Regions from separate parts of the Lactobacillus sp. UMNPBX1 genome, predicted to be linked through region 3. Evidence: predicted binding sites of a transcription regulator. Region 3 holds the regulator's gene; each other region holds the start of a gene.
The links. Region 3 encodes HrcA, which represses chaperone genes, less so after heat shock. Its sites were predicted from a motif close to TTAGCACTCNNNNNNNNNGAGTGCTAA; they were not measured.

Region 1 (5,721 bases), on a different contig from region 3:
AATAATGATGGTATCCTTGAATGAAACTGTTCTACCTTGTGAGTCAGTTAAACGACCATCGTCAAGAATTTGCAAGAAGAGGTTCAAAACATCTGGGTGAGCTTTTTCAATTTCATCAAGCAAGATCAAACTATATGGGTTGTGTCTAACTTGTTCAGTTAATTGACCAGCTTCTTCGTAGCCTACGTAACCTGGAGCAGAACCAATTAATTTGGAAACTGAGTATTGTTCCATGTATTCAGACATATCGAAACGAATCATTGCATCTTCTGAGCCAAACATTTGCTTAGCCAGTTGCTTAGCTAACTCAGTTTTACCGACACCAGTTGGACCAACGAAGAGGAATGAACCAATTGGACGGCCTGACTTGTTGAAACCGATTCGGTTACGACGAATGGCACGAGCTACTTTTTCAACAGCCTTGTCTTGGCCGATAACGTGAGCCTTTAAATCAGCAGCTAGATTTTGAAGTTGGTTTTCTTCTTGCTTTTGAATATCACCAACAGGAATGCCTGTTTTTTCTTCTACGATCTTGTCCATGATCTTATCAGTAATAACAGGGGACTTGTCAGGATCTACCTTTTGATCTTTAACCTTTTCATATTTTTCAATTTGATCACGGTAGTAGGCTGCTTTTTCGTAATCTTCGTTTTTTAAGGCTTCTTCCTTCAATTGCTCTGCGGCATTAATTCTTTCTTGCATTTTATCCTTATCAATATAAGGAATGGTTAAGTTCATTCTAGAACCTGCTTCATCAAGAAGGTCAATAGCCTTGTCTGGTAAAAATCTATCTTGAATATAACGTGCTGAAAGTTTTGCGGCAGCTTCAATGGCTTCATCAGTGTAGTGAACATGGTGATAGTCTTCGTAGCGTTTTTGAATACCTTTTAAGATGCGAATTGTTTCGTCAATTGAAGGTTCTTTAACTTCAACTGGTTGAAAACGTCTAGCTAAAGCAGAGTCTTTTTCAATATCGCGGTATTCTTTGATGGTAGTAGCACCAACTAATTGCAATTCGCCACGAGCCAAAGCTGGCTTAATAATGTTACCGGCATCCATGCCACCTTCAGCATTACCGGCACCAACGATTTCGTGAATTTCATCAATAAAAAGAATGATATCGTCGTTTTGTTGTAATTCTTTAATTAATTGTTCCATTCTTTGTTCAAATTGACCACGAATACCGGTACCTTGAACAAGTGAAACAACATTTAATGAAATAATTCGTTTGTTCTGCAATTTTGCTGGTACTGATCCATCTACGATTTCTTGAGCTAAGCCTTCGACAACGGCAGTCTTACCAACACCTGCTTCACCGATTAAAACAGGGTTGTTCTTAGTTCTTCTATTTAAAATTTCGATAACCCGAGCAATCTCTTTATCACGACCGATTACTGGGTCAATTTTGCCTTTTTTAGCAAGGGCAGTTAAGTCTGTTCCGTATTTGTCAAGTAGGCTTCTGCCGTTTTGACCACCATTACCAGCGCCTCCCCCCATTTGCATTCTAGGGTCGTTATTTCTCATTTCATTATTATTGTTTGCGGCATTGTTGTTATTTCCGTTTAATGCGTTGAATAAATCATCAAAGTCGCCAAAAAATTCATTATTATTCATTTTTCCTTGATTTCCTTGTTGATTTTTTAATTCTTGATAACAGTGTTGACATAAATCTATTTCGCGGCTTTGGCCATTAACCTTAGTGAAAAGGTGAATAGAAGCGGGCCGCTCATGACAATTTTGGCAAAGCAAAATATAGTACCGCCTTTCTTTTCAACTGTACCAAAATTATATTATTAGCACTCTTGGTAGTCAAGTGCTAAGACTCAAACACTTATTTTTTGTAAGAAATGCTTTTGTTACCGCAAACAAAATATTAATATTTTTGAAAATTGAATATAAATAGTAGAATTAATAGTGGAAAAATTATAAAATTTTAAAAGAGTGGTGATATTTTTGGATTATCAGAAAATTCTAGATCAATTAGTCTCAGGTGAGATAAAAGAGTATAAAGTTGAGCCAAAAGATGCGTTTGATCTTCAAAAGACTATTAGAAATTATGGAAAAAGACAATATATTACCGGTAGGGCAGAAAGAGGCGGCGCGATTGTGTATACCGCTACGAATACCGATGAATAAATAATGTAAACTGTTACATTGCAGTTGTCTAATCTGTAAAAACATGATAATCTAATACTCGAATGGGTATTTATTACCAGTTTAATTTTTCAATTTAAAGGAGATATTTATAATGGAAAAACGCGATTTTCATATCATTGCAGAAACAGGTATTCATGCACGTCCAGCTACTCTTTTAGTACAAGCTGCTTCAAAGTTTGGCTCAGATGTTAACTTGGAATACAACGGTAAGTCAGTAAACTTGAAGTCAATCATGGGTGTTATGTCACTTGGTGTTGGTCAAAATGCTGATGTTACTATCACTGCTGAAGGTGATGACGAAAAGGACGCATTGGACGCAATTGCCGACACTATGAAAAAAGAAGGTTTAGCTGAATAATGACCAAGACTTTAAAAGGAATTGCTGCAAGTGATGGTATCGCTATTGCTCCAGCATATCTTCTTGTGGAGCCTGATCTTTCATTCTCTAAATCTTCAATTGCTGATGTTGAAGCTGAAGTAGCTCGTTACAACGATGCAATTAAGACTTCAACTGCTGAAGTTGAAAAGATTCATGATATTGCTAAAGAAAGCTTGGGCGATGAAGAAGCTCAAGTTTTTGAAGCACACTTAATGATTTTAAATGACCCAGAATTTACTGGTGCCATTGAGAATGAAATTAAGGATTCAAAGATCAACGCAGAAGCTGCTCTTGATGAGACTGCTAAGAAGTTTATTGCTATTTTTGAAGGGATGACAGATAATCCTTACATGCAAGAACGTGCTGCTGACGTACGTGATGTTTCAAAGCGTATTATGGCTCACCTTCTTGGTAAGGAATTACCAAATCCTGCTTCAATCGATCATGAAGTAATTGTTGTAGCTCACGACTTAACTCCAAGTGACACTGCTCAACTTAACAAAAAGTATGTTAAGGGTTTTGTTACTGATATTGGTGGTCGTACAGCACACTCAGCAATTATGGCTCGTTCACTTGAATTGCCAGCTGTTGTTGGTACTGACTCAATTACTAAGGATGTTAAGAACGGCGATATGTTAATTGCTGATGGTCTTGACGGGGATGCAATTATTGATCCAAGTGACGCTCAAGTAGCTGATTACAAGCAAAAGAGTGAAGCATTCCTTAAGCAAAAGGCAGAATGGGCTAAGCTTAAGAATGAACCATCAGTTACTGCAGATGGCAAGAAATTTATCATTGCTGCTAACATTGGTACACCTAATGATATGCCAGGTGTAAAGGATAATGGTGCGGAAGCCATTGGTTTGTACAGAACAGAGTTCTTGTACATGGACTCTAGTGACTTTCCAACTGAAGAAGCTCAATTTGATGCCTACAAGGAAGTTATTGAAGGTATGAATGGTAAACAAACCATTATCAGAACCTGTGATATCGGTGGTGACAAGCACCTTGATTACTGGGATCTTCCAGAAGAAATGAACCCATTCTTAGGTGTTCGTGCTATCCGTCTTTCTATGCAATACAAGGATATCTTTAGAACTCAATTAAGAGCTTTACTTCGTGCATCTGCATACGGTCCATTAGGAATTATGTTCCCAATGATCGGTACTTTAGCAGAATTACGTGAAGCTAAGCAAATTTTAGCTGAAGAAAAAGATAAGCTCGCTAAAGAAGGCGTTAAGATTGGTGATGACTTGCAAGTCGGTATGATGATTGAAGTACCTGCTGCAGCCGTTTTAGCTGATCAATTTGCAAAGGAAGTTGACTTCTTCTCAATTGGTACTAATGACTTAATTCAATATACTATGGCTGCTGACCGTGGTAATGATAATGTGTCATACTTGTACCAACCATATAACCCATCAGTACTTCGTTTGATTAAGCACACTATTGATGGTGCTCATGAAAACGGTATTTGGTGTGGTATGTGTGGTGAAGCTGCTGGTGATAACACTATGTTCCCAATCTTACTTTCAATGGGACTTGATGAATACTCAATGAGTGCAACTTCAATTTTGCGTATCAGAAGCTTAATGAAGAAATTGAACACTGCTGACATTAAGGAATTAGCTAACGAAGCTTGTTATGTATCAGAAACTGCTGAAGACAACGAAAAATTAGTTAATAATTTAATGAAAAAATTGAACAAGTAGTTTTAATTTGCAAAAAGAGACTGTGATGTCTCTTTTTTTATTTTTAATAATTTTAAACAAAACGAACGAAATCTTCACAAATAATTCACGTTTTATCTTTAGTATTAAGTATATAGCAGAGGTAAACGATAAATTAAGCACTTACGAAAAAGAAGCTTATATGGTATACTAGCTATGAGTAAAGAAACGTATACAAATATTTGTTCTGAGGAGCGTGATTTTTATGGTAGATTTATATGTCTCTCCTAGTTGTACTTCATGTCGCAAGGCAAGAGCGTGGCTTGAAAAACATAATATTCCATTCAAGGAAAGAAACATTTTTTCTGAACCATTGACTAAAAAAGAATTATTAAAGATCTTGCGGATGACTGAAAATGGTACTGAGGAAATCATTTCTACCCGCTCAAGAGCTTTTCAACAATTGCGAATCAATTTAGACGATTTATCAATTGATCAGTTACTTGATTTAGTAGAAAAGAATCCTAGCTTGTTAAGAAGACCAATCATTATGGATGATCGTCGACTTCAAGTTGGTTACAATGAAGATGAAATTCGTCGATTCTTGCCACGAAAAGTTCGTCGGTTGGAATTGGCTGAAGCACAAAAGATTGCAGATTTATAAAATGATTGAAAAGTGTTAGTTAAGGCTTTTGTTGAGACTAACACTTTTATTTTAAACGAAAAATACGCTACAATAGATATATTAATTCATGGAGGTGAGATCCTGTGCAGGTAGATCATATTGATAAGAATACTATCAGAGTTCGAATTGATAAAGCTGAATTGGCTCGTCGTGGGATGGGAATGCTTGATTTATTAGGTAATAGACAAAAGATTCAAGACTTCTTCTATAAAATTCTTGATGAGGTCGATGAAGACCATGAATTTGCCAATGGTGATCCAGTATCATTTCAAGTAATGCCTAATAATGGGGGATTAGATTTGATGATCACCAAAGTTAAGCCGGACGATGCACAGAATTTAAGGAAACTAATGGGTGATAGCTTTCCTAAGGATGAGCAATCATCAACGAATTCGGATGATTCAAAAAGTTTCTTTGATTTAGATGAGGAGAGTACGAATTCAAATTCGGCTCCTCAAGGACTAGCTACTCACAACTTTTTTAACCAAGATGATAAAAACAATGAGCCAACTGATTGGAGATCGCGCAAGACTCAGGCTTACTATTTTGATGATTTAGGTAGTCTAATTGAATTAGCTGATAACCTTAAGGCAAATGATTTAGCTTCTAGCTTGTATTACTTGCATGGACAATATTTCTTAAATTTGGCATTTCTTGATGAAGAATATGAGGAGCTTAAACCAGCAGATGCGTGGACAATAGCCAACGAATTTGGTTTTAAGGTCGATAGTGATAAGATGCGTGTAGTTGAAGAAACAGGCAAATGCTTATTGATGCAAAATGCTTTAGGCCAGATTCGACATTACTTTTTAAAAGCAGCTAATTATTAA
Region 2 (5,721 bases), on a different contig from region 3:
TTTTTTCCATTGTTCATGGCATCCCGATAGCGATCAAGCTGCGGATCAACCCCACCTTGAATCAGGCCACCTTCAGTAGTCAACACAGGTGGATCCTTCACGATAGTGGAAGTAATCATTTCGGCAACGCCCTTTAATGGATCAATTTTTTTAGCAAAATCGACCAAGATATCTGAATCTGATTGCTCTAAAGCATCTAAAATAACTGGAACGGCCTGCAAAGAACGTGATAATTGTAGTAATTCGCGCGCATTAACGTTACCAAAAGCAATTCGACCAGTTAAACGCTCCAGGTCGTAAACACCCTTTAAGGCATCAACTGCATTTTCTCGTGTAAAGTAGCCATCAAGCAAGGCCTGCACCATTTCTTCACGATGGTTAATTTCATCCATGTTTAATAATGGACGAGCTAGCCACTGCTTAAGCAAGCGTCCACCCATGGCAGTGTGTGTTTTATCCAAAACCCAGAAAAGTGAACCCATTTTTTTGCCAGTTTTGGCAGAAGCAACCAATTCCAAATTATTCTGCACAGTATGTGACATCTGCAAATATTGATTTACTTCATAGCTTTTGGCAATCTGCAAGTGCGCTAAACTTCTCTTTTGAGTTGAAAGCAAATAGCCAACTAACTGACGGGTAGCCTCTTTTTCAGCCCCATTAGTCAAATTCTGTTCAACATACGAAATTTCCGCATGCTCGCCTTCAATTGGTGTAGGTGCTGAAACCGTAATATTTGCCTTGTGCATAAAGTCCTTGTTTTGTTCAGTTAATGGGCCGTTATACACAACTTCACGAGTACGAAGTGACAAGAGCTCATTGGAAACAGCATCGAAACTCTTTAAATGAGTAGCATAAATTTCACCAGTGGATAAATCACTGTAGGCTAAACCAAAGCCACTCTTAGTGGTAATTACTGATGTTAAGTAATTTGAATCTTTAGCATCATTTGGGCCTTCATTCATCATGGTTCCCGGCGTCACTAATTGAATAATTCCCCGTTTAACCATGCCTTTGGCCTTTTTAGGATCCTCAAGTTGTTCACAAAGTGCTACTTTATAACCCTTTTCAACTAAAGTATTTACATAAGTATCCACAGCCATATGAGGCACACCTGCCATTGGAATTGGATTCTTAGTTCTATTTGATCGGTGCGTTAAAGTCAATTCAAGAATCTGTGCACCTTTAACTGCGTCATCTTCAAACAGTTCGTAAAAGTCTCCGACGCGATAAAAAAGAAAGGCATCAGGATATTGTTTTTTAATTTCGTAATATTGCTCCATCATTGGAGTTGTTTTTTCCGTCATTTATGTCTCTTTCCTATTTCGTATTTTAGATAGAGTTACGTACAATATTATACGCTACAAAAAGAAAAACTTCGAAGCTGAACTGATTGTTTAACTTCGAAGTCATTTTAATTATATTTGTTTTTGAACTAGAGTGAGAGTTTGTGCATAAGTTTAGTGCTAAAGCACTGTAAATGAACTTGATTACTTCGTAATCAAGAATTATATATCTAAATGCTAAAGCATTAAGATATATAATTACATACCCATTCCTGGTGCACCAGCTTGTGGAGCTGGGTTAGCTGGCTTTTCTTCAGGAATTTCTGCAACAACAGCTTCAGTAGTAAGCAGAAGAGCGGCAATTGAAGCAGCATTTTGCAAAGCGGTTCTGGTTACCTTGGTTGGGTCAATGATACCAGCATCTACCATGTTTTCCCAAGTATCAGTAGCAGCATTGTAGCCAATTTCGTTTTCTTGCTTGAGTAAGTGGTTCAAAACAACTTCACCATTCTTACCTGCGTTTTCAGCAATTTGACGAACTGGTGCTGACAAAGCTCTTAATACGATTTGGATACCAGTATTTTCATCTGCAGTATCAGCCTTAAGATCATTGATAGCCTTCTCAACGTCTACTAAAGCAGTACCACCACCAGCAACGTAACCTTCGTCAACAGCGGCACGAGTTGAGTTCAAAGCGTCTTCAATTCTGTAACGACGTTCCTTCAATTCGGTTTCAGTAGCAGCACCTACGTGGATAACAGCTACACCACCAGTTAACTTAGCAAGACGTTCTTGAAGCTTCTTCTTGTCAAAGTCTGAAGTTGATTCTTCAATTTGCTTTCTGATTGAATCTTCACGTTCTTGAATAGCATCCTTTGAACCAGCACCGTCAACAATAGTAGTTGAGTCCTTGGTTACAGTTACACGACGAGCTTGACCTAATTGATCAATCTTAGTGTCCTTTAATTCAAGACCTAAGTCATCAGTAATCACAGTACCACCAGTCAAAGCAGCAATATCTTGTAACTGAGCCTTACGACGGTCACCAAAGCCAGGAGCCTTAACAGCTACAACGTTGAAGGTACCACGAATCTTGTTCAATACAAGTGTTGGAAGAGCTTCACCAGTAACGTCATCAGCAATGATCAATAATGACTTACCTTGTTGAACAATTTCTTGAAGAAGTGGCAAGATATCTTGAATGTTTGAGATCTTCTTGTCAGTGATCAAAATGTAAGGATTATCAAGATCTGCTTCCATCTTATCGTTGTCAGTTACCATGTATTGTGATAAGTAACCACGATCAAATTGCATACCTTCAACTACTGAAAGTTCAGTGTTGATACCACGTGAATCTTCAATAGTGATAACGCCATCGTGACCAACCTTTTCCATAGCGTCAGCGATTAAGTTACCAACTTCCTTTGAAGATGATGAAACTGCAGCTACGTTAGCAATTTGGTCTCTTGATTCAACCTTGTGGCTAATCTTGTGCAATTCATTAACAGCAGCTTCAGTAGCTTTTTCAATACCACGACGAATGCCAACTGGGTTAGCACCAGCAGTTACGTTCTTCATACCTTCATTAGTAATTGCTTGAGTCAAAACAGTTGCGGTAGTAGTACCGTCACCAGCAATATCATTAGTCTTTTGAGCAGCTTCAGCAACAAGTTTAGCACCCATGTTTTCGTAGTGATCCTTTAACTCGATGGACTTTGCAATGGTAACACCATCGTTAGTGATGTCAGGGTTGCCGTAACTTTGTTCCAAAACAACGTTTCTACCCTTAGGACCAATAGTAGTCTTAACAGTATCAGCTAACTTATTAACACCCTTTAAAAGAGAACGTCTTGCATTTTCTGAGAATTTAATATCTTTTGCCATAGATTATCTATGCTCCTTAATTTACTTAATTATCGTTGGAAATTTTAACTAAATTACTTAGCAATAGCTAAAATGTCTTTTTCGTGAAGGACTAAGTACTTTTCACCTTCGTATTCAACGTCAGTGCCTGAGTATTTATCGTAAAGAACTACGTCACCCTTCTTAACAGCCATTGGAATCTTTTCACCGTTTGATGCGTAAGCACCTTCACCAACAGCTACAACTTCGCCTTCAGTTGGCTTCTTCTTAGCATTTGATGCTAAAACGATGCCACCAACAGTTTCTTCTTCTTCTTTCTTAACTTTAACGATCACGCGATCACCAATTGGTTGTAACACGTTTAGTCCCCCTTATGTTTAATTTTCTTCATTATATTTTTTATTACTTTATTAATCATTAGCACTCTTATTTGCTAAGTGCTAACTTACAAATATGATAATAAACTGTTTTGTGAAAAAAAGCAAGAAAAAATTAGCACTTTTTTCAATTGAGTGCTAATTTTGATTTTTCTTAACTTTTTTAACTAATTACAGTAATCAAACCATCAATAATGCCGTAAGTTAATCCCATTACATAGTACTTCCTATAAGCATCCCAGAAATCATGGCATTCTTTCTTATCTTTACCATCAATAAAAAAATATTTACCACTTTTTCTGCTGCTAAAAGTCTTAACCAAAGCATAGAAAACAGCAACTAGCGCCATAATAATGAATAGAATGATTGGGAAGAAGTAGCCAATAATATTTTGTAAGTTATATGCTACACCTGCTGCAATTACCACTAATAGATAAATTACAGCAACTAGTGGATTGCAGATCAAACGTGGCATTTTTACTTTAACCGACAATAACAGCGATAAAAGTAGCGGCAAGCTTAAGATAATTATTAAAACTAACACGTAAATATTATTGATCTCTTTTAATTGGGACGCAAAAGTATGATCAAGCTTACCCCAGAAAATACTTAGAATACCTACTACCCAATAGACAGCCGTCATAATCCAGACATGTTTAAGCGTGCTGTTCTTTTTCATTCTTATTATCCTTTATTGATTAGCAAAATTATAGCATAGAGCATACTATTTAACGGGGCGAGCATAAGTGATTCGACCTTTGGCCAGCTTATCGCTCAGTGAGCTACCTAAACTAGAGCGGTGCACATCATCTACACCTAAGTTGCCGCCCTCTTCAATAATTTGCGTGTCCCAACCATCATATTTGCCATCAACAATTGCTGCATGTCCGTTTTGACCAACACCATTGCCAGTATTAACAATCACAATATCACCTGGGCGAATATTCTTGGCAGAAATTTTCTTCAAATAGCCATGAGTACTTTTAGCATCTCGTTCCATTGGCAGAGTAAAAAATGGAGCATTTCCTACACGATATCCTGCTCTCTTCATTACGATCCACACAAATCCTGAACAATCAGTTGAACCGTTTTTATTAGGATGACGCCAACTGCCAAAATTAGTTCGGTATGCACCTGTTCCATAAGTGAAATAGCCTAATAATTTACGAGCATTCTTAATCACTCTATTATGATATCCTGAATCATCGAACATCGCTGGAGATGGATCCTCATTAATATTGTCATACCAAGCTATGTCAAAATTCACATCATCAGAGCTTAATTCTGTTGACTGATCTGAATCATCATTCACATCATCTTGTACCTGATATGCCTCAAGCTTTGCTTTTTCTTGAGCATAATTTAAAACATTATTTTGTTTAATGTATGCGTTAGGACCGATCTTATAATAAGCAGTACCATTAATCGTCTTAGTTCCTTGCACATTAATGAACTTGCCTTCATATAGTTGTGATTCAATTACTGGAACATTACCGGTTTGTATCTGACCACGTGTCTTAAAACTGGTTCTCTTACCATTACTCTTATACACATTAGAAGTAGTTTTAACTACATAATCTGTCTTAGGATTAGGCACTGTTATCGCTGCCTTTATTTTAGAGCTAGTTAGATTAATGCTAAAGACAGTTAATCCAGTTACTAATACTCCAATAACTCCACTTTTTAACTTCATAAAACATACCCTCACTTTGTTTTTCTTTATAGAGAACATTTTACTCAAACTTAAAATTGAAGTGCAACACTTAGTACTAAAAAACGCCAAGAAACAATCTTTCTTAGCGTCTTTTATTCTAATTGTTTTAATTTTTTCTAGAGGAGTAGAAGAAACTAATTGTGTGCAGTAACAGCAATCAACTTGTCGCCGTGCTTGTCACCCGCATCAGTAATTCTTGAAACATTTGCATAGTTGGCAGTGTTAGTAATTACTACCATGACAGTAGTATCATAGCCTGCCTTCTTCACAGCATCTAAGTCAACTGTGCCGAGCTTATCGCCCTTGTTAACTCTTTGACCTTGCTTAACGAAACTTTCGAAGTGCTCGCCCTTAAGGTTTACAGTATCAAGACCAATGTGAATCAATACTTCTGCACCATCGTCTGACTTAATGCCATAAGCATGCTTAGTTTCATAAGCAATAGTCACAGTACCAGTAACTGGTGAATAGATCGTACCATCAC
Region 3 (5,721 bases):
ATTAGGAGGAAAACATGAAGCATAGAATTGGTCGTGTTGAAGGTGAAATTCTACGCGAATTAACCAAGATTTTACAAAAGAATATTCGTGATCCGCGCTTAAGTGGTGTAACTATTACCGCAGTTGAATGTACGAATGATCTTTCATATGCAACTGTTTATTACAGCCTGCTAACTGAAGATGAGCATAAGGAAGAAGAGGTTCAGGCAGGTTTTGAAAAGGCAAAAGGCATGATGCGTCATTTGCTTGGTCAAACATTAACTGTTTATAAGGTTCCTGAATTAATTTTTAAACGTGATAATTCAGTTTTGTATGGTAGTAAGATTGACCGTTTGATTGCAGAAGTTAAGAAACAAGATGCTAAGCGGGAAAACAAATAAAAAAGAGGGCGCCGTGATGGTGCCCTTTTTTTGTTGAAAGGAATAGGGAATAATTATGTTAAACGGAATTTTAGTTATTGATAAAGATAAAGGGATGACTAGTGCAGATGTAGTTTATCATTTGCGCCGCGTATTAAATATTAGAAAAATAGGACATGCTGGTACGCTTGATCCTGAGGTGACAGGCGTTTTACCAATTGCTATTGGTCAGGCTACTAAATTAATTGAAATGATGCATACTAGGCCAAAAGAATATATTGGCACGGGACTATTTGGTTATAGCACAGATAGTTATGATGCAACTGGAACTGTTTTAAAAGAAAAAAAGTTGATTCAGCCTTTTTCTGGTGCAGAAATTCAAGAAAATATGAATAAATTTGTAGGAGAAATTGTTCAAGTGCCTCCAATTTATTCTGCTGTTAAAGTGAATGGTAAACATCTTTATGAATATGCGCGTGAAGGAATTGAAGTTGAACGGCCTCAGAGAAGGGTTGAAGTCAAACAATATGATCTAACTAAAGAACCAGTTTTTGATATAAATACTGGACAAGAAAGCTTTGATTTTAAGATTAAATGCAGCAAAGGCACTTATGTTAGATCGTTAGTTAATGATCTAGGTGAAAAATTAGATTGCCCCGCAACGATGACTTATTTGAGAAGAACAGCTAGTTCTGGCTTTGATATTACACAAGCAGTAAAATTAAAGGAGATTGAAGAGAATCCGGAAAAGGCCACTGAACTTATACAGCCGATTGATGCATTTTTTAAGGAATACACTCAGGTTGATTTAACTGAAGAAAAGTGGCTTAAAGTTAAAAATGGAGCAGGTATTTCGCTTGAAACTAATGCGAAAAAAGTTGCACTACGATACAATAAAAAGGTGAAAGCAATTTATGAAAAAAAAGGAAAGCTTTATCGCCCAAGCTTAATGCTGTTGCAAAATGAATAAATGAAATGAAGGAATTAGCTGTGAAAATCGTTCATTTAACATATCCTGTTAAGGAAAATATTTTATCTACTAGAATTGTGCTTGCCCTTGGCTTTTTTGATGGGGTTCATTTGGGACATCAGCGCTTAATTAATCAGGCTAAAGAAATTGCATTACAGAAGAAATTGTCATTAGTTGTGTTGACCTTTGATCGACATCCTAAGGAAGTTTATGAGTCGAAACGAGATTTTAAATACTTAGAAACTTTGGAAGAAAAAGCTAACAAAATGGCGGAATTAGGAGTAGATTATTTGGCTGTTTTACCATTTACTAAAAATTTCAGTCAAATTTCTGCACAAGAATTTGTCGATAATGTAATTGTCAGATTAAATGCTGATACCGTTGTTGCTGGCTTTGATTACACTTATGGTCCTAAGAATATTGCAAATATGGCTAATTTACCCCAATTTTCCAAAGGGCGTTTTAATATTGTAGTGATGCCAAAGCAAACTTTTAACGGTAGAAAAATTGGCTCAACTGAAATTCGTCAAGCAATTAAGGATGGTCAGATGGAATTAGCCACTGAATTAATGGGGCACCATTATGTAATGAGTGGTATCATTGGGCATGGTAAACGAAATGGTCATAAGCTAGGCTATCCAACAGCTAATTTGATTTGGGCAGACCATAAGGTGATTCCTAAAATTGGAGTTTATGCTACCAAGACTAAAGTAAATGGTAAGTGGTATAACTCCATGACTAGCGTTGGCTATAATGTAACCATTAATCAGGACAAGAAGATATATATTGAATCTAATATTTTTGATTTTAATGAAGATATCTATGGTAAGCCAATGAAGATCAAATGGTATAAATATACCAGAGGTGAGAAAAAATTTGCCGGATTACCTGAACTGAAAGAGCAACTTGAACGAGATGAGCAAGAAATTAGGGCTTATTTTAAGCAAAAGGGTTAAGAAGCTACGTACTTTGAAAAAAGTGCGTATTTTTTTGAATAAAATTAGCAATCTACTTGATTTAGTGCTAATTTCTGGTATCATATTAACTGTTAGCACCTGAGAGATGTGAGTGCTAAAAGTGAGGGCGATATAATATGTTGACCGAGCGTCAAGAGCTTATTTTAAAAACAATAATTACAGACTTTACACAAAGTCATGAGCCAGTAGGTTCAAAGACCGTAATGAAGCAGTTGCCAATTAAAGTTTCAAGTGCAACGATTAGAAATGAAATGGCCGTGTTGGAAGAGCAGGGGTTAATTGAAAAAACTCACTCTTCAAGTGGTCGAATTCCTTCAAGCGAGGGCTATCGTTATTATCTTGATAATTTAGTTGAGCCGTTGCAATTACCAGAGTCTGTTTATAATACAATAGGAAGTCAATTAGATCGACCTTTTCATCAAGTAAATGAAATTGTACAAGAAGCTGCACGAATTCTGTCAGATTTAACTAACTATACCGCATTTGCGGAAGGACCTGAGAGTCATGATGTTAGAGTCACAGGATTTAGAATTGTACCGCTGTCTCAACGACAGATTATGGCAATTTTGGTTACAAGTGATGGTAACATTCAAAATCAGGTATATGCTTTGCCACATAATATTCACGGCGAAGAAATTGAAAAGGCTGTCCGCATGATTAATGATCAGTTAGTCGGAAAGAGCCTAAATGAAATCAACGTTTCGTTGCTAAGTGAATTAGCTAAAAACGAATTAGGCGGCGAACATGTGACTGAATTGCTTAGTTTAGTTGAAGATGTCGTAAAAGATGCAGCTAGTGAGCAGATGTATGTGGATGGACAGATTAATTTGCTCAATAATACTTCTGAACATGATGTAAATGACATTCGTTCTTTGTACGAGTTGATTGATCATAATAATCTGTTCACTAATTTAATGGATGCAAAGGTGGATCCAAAGTCTGGAAATTATCCAGTAAAGGTAAAGTTGGGATCTGAATTACCCAATGATTTATTAAAAAATTATAGTTTGCTGACAGCTGAGTACAGCGTTGGCTCCCATGGTAAAGGAACTATTGCTTTACTTGGACCAACGAATATGCCATATTCACAAATGATTGGGTTGCTTGAATATTTTAGAAATGAACTAGCTAAAAAGTTGCTTGATTATTACGGCAAGTTTCAATAAAGGAGGTTAGCCGTGAGTAAAGAAGAATTTCCAAGTGAAAAAAATCTAGAGCAAAAAGAAAAGACTTCTGAGCCTAAGGCTAAAAAAGAAGCCGATAAAGGTGAAGAAAAGAAGCAAGAAAAAAATAAACAAGATCAAAAATTAGCTAAAGAATTAGCTGATTTAAAAGATAAGAACAAGGATCTTGAAGATAAGTATTTGCGTAGTGAAGCAGAAATTCAAAATATGCAAAATCGCTACACTAAAGAACGTGCTCAATTAATTAAGTACGAATCTCAAAGCTTAGCGAAGGACATTTTGCCAGCAATGGACAATTTGGAAAGAGCCCTAAGCGTTGAGGCCGATGATGATGTGTCTAAGCAGTTAAAGAAGGGCGTGAAAATGACCCTGGATGCACTTGTGAAGGCAATGAAAGATCACGGTGTAGTTGAGATTGAGGCTGATGGCGTTAAATTTGATCCGACATTACATCAAGCTGTTCAAACAGTAGCAGCTGAGAATGATGATCAAAAAGATCACGTTGTTCAGGTTTTACAAAAAGGATATCAATATAAGGATAGAACACTAAGACCAGCAATGGTTGTAGTTGCTCAATAAGAGAGGAAGCTAATATATGTCAAAAGTTATTGGGATTGACCTTGGGACTACTAACTCAGCAGTTGCAGTTCTTGAAGGTAAAGAACCAAAGATTATCACTAATCCAGAAGGTAACCGGACTACTCCTTCAGTAGTTGCATTTAAAGATGGTGAAATTCAAGTCGGTGAGGTAGCAAAGCGTCAAGCTATTACCAACCCTAATACCATTGTTTCAATTAAGCGTCACATGGGTGAAGCTGATTATAAGGTTAAAGTTGGTGATAAGGAATATACACCACAAGAAATTTCAGCATTTATTTTACAATATATTAAGAAATTCTCAGAAGATTACTTGGGTGAAGAAGTTAAGGATGCTGTTATTACTGTTCCTGCTTACTTCAATGATGCTCAACGCCAAGCTACTAAGGACGCTGGTAAGATTGCTGGTTTGAATGTGCAAAGAATTATTAACGAACCAACTGCTTCAGCATTAGCCTTCGGTTTAAATAAAGACCAAGATGAAAAAGTCTTAGTATACGACCTTGGTGGTGGTACTTTTGATGTTTCTGTATTGCAATTAGGTGATGGTGTCTTTCAAGTATTGTCAACTAATGGTGATACTCATCTTGGTGGTGATGACTTTGATCACCGTATCATGGATTGGTTAATTAAGAACTTTAAGGATGAAAATGGTGTTGATTTGTCGAAGGACAAGATGGCAATGCAACGCTTAAAGGATGCTGCAGAAAAAGCAAAGAAGGACTTGTCAGGTGTATCAAGTACTCATATCTCACTTCCATTCATTTCTGCTGGCGAAGCTGGTCCATTACACCTTGAAGCAGATTTAACTCGTGCTAAGTTTGATGAATTAACTGCTGACTTGGTAGAAAAGACTAAGGTACCATTTGACAATGCATTGAAGGATGCAGGTCTTACTGTTAATGACATTGACAAGGTTATTTTAAATGGTGGTTCTACTCGTATTCCAGCTGTTCAAAAGGCAGTTAAGGAATGGGCTGGTAAGGAACCTGACCATTCAATTAACCCTGATGAAGCTGTAGCTATGGGTGCAGCAATTCAAGGTGGTGTTATCTCAGGCGATGTTAAGGATATTGTTTTACTTGATGTTACCCCATTGTCACTTGGTATTGAGACCATGGGTGGTGTCTTCACTAAGTTAATCGACAGAAACACTACTATTCCAACTTCAAAGAGTCAAATCTTCTCAACTGCAGCAGATAATCAACCAGCTGTAGATGTTCACGTATTGCAAGGTGAACGTCCAATGGCTGCAGACGACAAGACTCTTGGCCGCTTTGAATTAACTGATATTCCACCAGCACCACGTGGTGTTCCTCAAATTCAAGTTACCTTCGATATCGATAAGAACGGTATTGTAAATGTATCTGCTAAGGATATGGGTACTGGCAAGGAACAAAAGATTACTATTAAGAGTTCATCCGGTTTATCAGATGAAGAAATTAAACGTATGCAAAAGGATGCTGAAGAACACGCTGATGAAGATAAGAAGCGTAAGGAAGAAGCAGACCTTAGAAACGAAGTAGATCAATTAATCTTTACTACAGATAAGACTTTGAAAGATACTAAGGATAAGCTCTCTGATAGCGATCGTAAGCCAGTTGAAGATGCTCTTGAAGCTTTGAAGAAAGCTC

Region 1: CP352_RS01000 (ATP-dependent Clp protease ATP-binding subunit) is a predicted target of HrcA. The motif match lies at 1,794-1,820, and genes of this name have one in related genera.
Region 2: groES (co-chaperone GroES) is a predicted target of HrcA. The motif match lies at 3,639-3,665, and genes of this name have one in related genera.

What each region holds. Positions count from the first base shown of each region.
Region 1 covers NZ_PCZI01000001.1:195,739-201,459, forward strand. The annotation lists gene CP352_RS01000 (ATP-dependent Clp protease ATP-binding subunit) at 1-1,749, opposite strand, end outside; gene CP352_RS01005 (hypothetical protein) at 1,954-2,136, shown strand; gene CP352_RS01010 (phosphocarrier protein HPr) at 2,249-2,515, shown strand; gene ptsP (phosphoenolpyruvate--protein phosphotransferase) at 2,515-4,248, shown strand; gene spxA (transcriptional regulator SpxA) at 4,472-4,870, shown strand; gene CP352_RS01025 (adaptor protein MecA) at 4,975-5,721, shown strand.
Region 2 covers NZ_PCZI01000014.1:22,783-28,503, reverse strand. The annotation lists gene mutS (DNA mismatch repair protein MutS) at 1-1,283, opposite strand, end outside; gene groL (chaperonin GroEL) at 1,542-3,167, opposite strand; gene groES (co-chaperone GroES) at 3,221-3,505, opposite strand; gene CP352_RS07865 (hypothetical protein) at 3,687-4,202, opposite strand; gene CP352_RS07860 (NlpC/P60 family protein) at 4,248-5,216, opposite strand; gene CP352_RS07855 (sucrose-specific PTS transporter subunit IIBC) at 5,372-5,721, opposite strand, start outside.
Region 3 covers NZ_PCZI01000002.1:11,425-17,145, reverse strand. The annotation lists gene CP352_RS02110 (ribosome-binding factor A) at 15-380, shown strand; gene truB (tRNA pseudouridine(55) synthase TruB) at 436-1,329, shown strand; gene ribF (riboflavin biosynthesis protein RibF) at 1,335-2,285, shown strand; gene hrcA (heat-inducible transcriptional repressor HrcA) at 2,423-3,472, shown strand; gene grpE (nucleotide exchange factor GrpE) at 3,485-4,069, shown strand; gene dnaK (molecular chaperone DnaK) at 4,086-5,721, shown strand, end outside.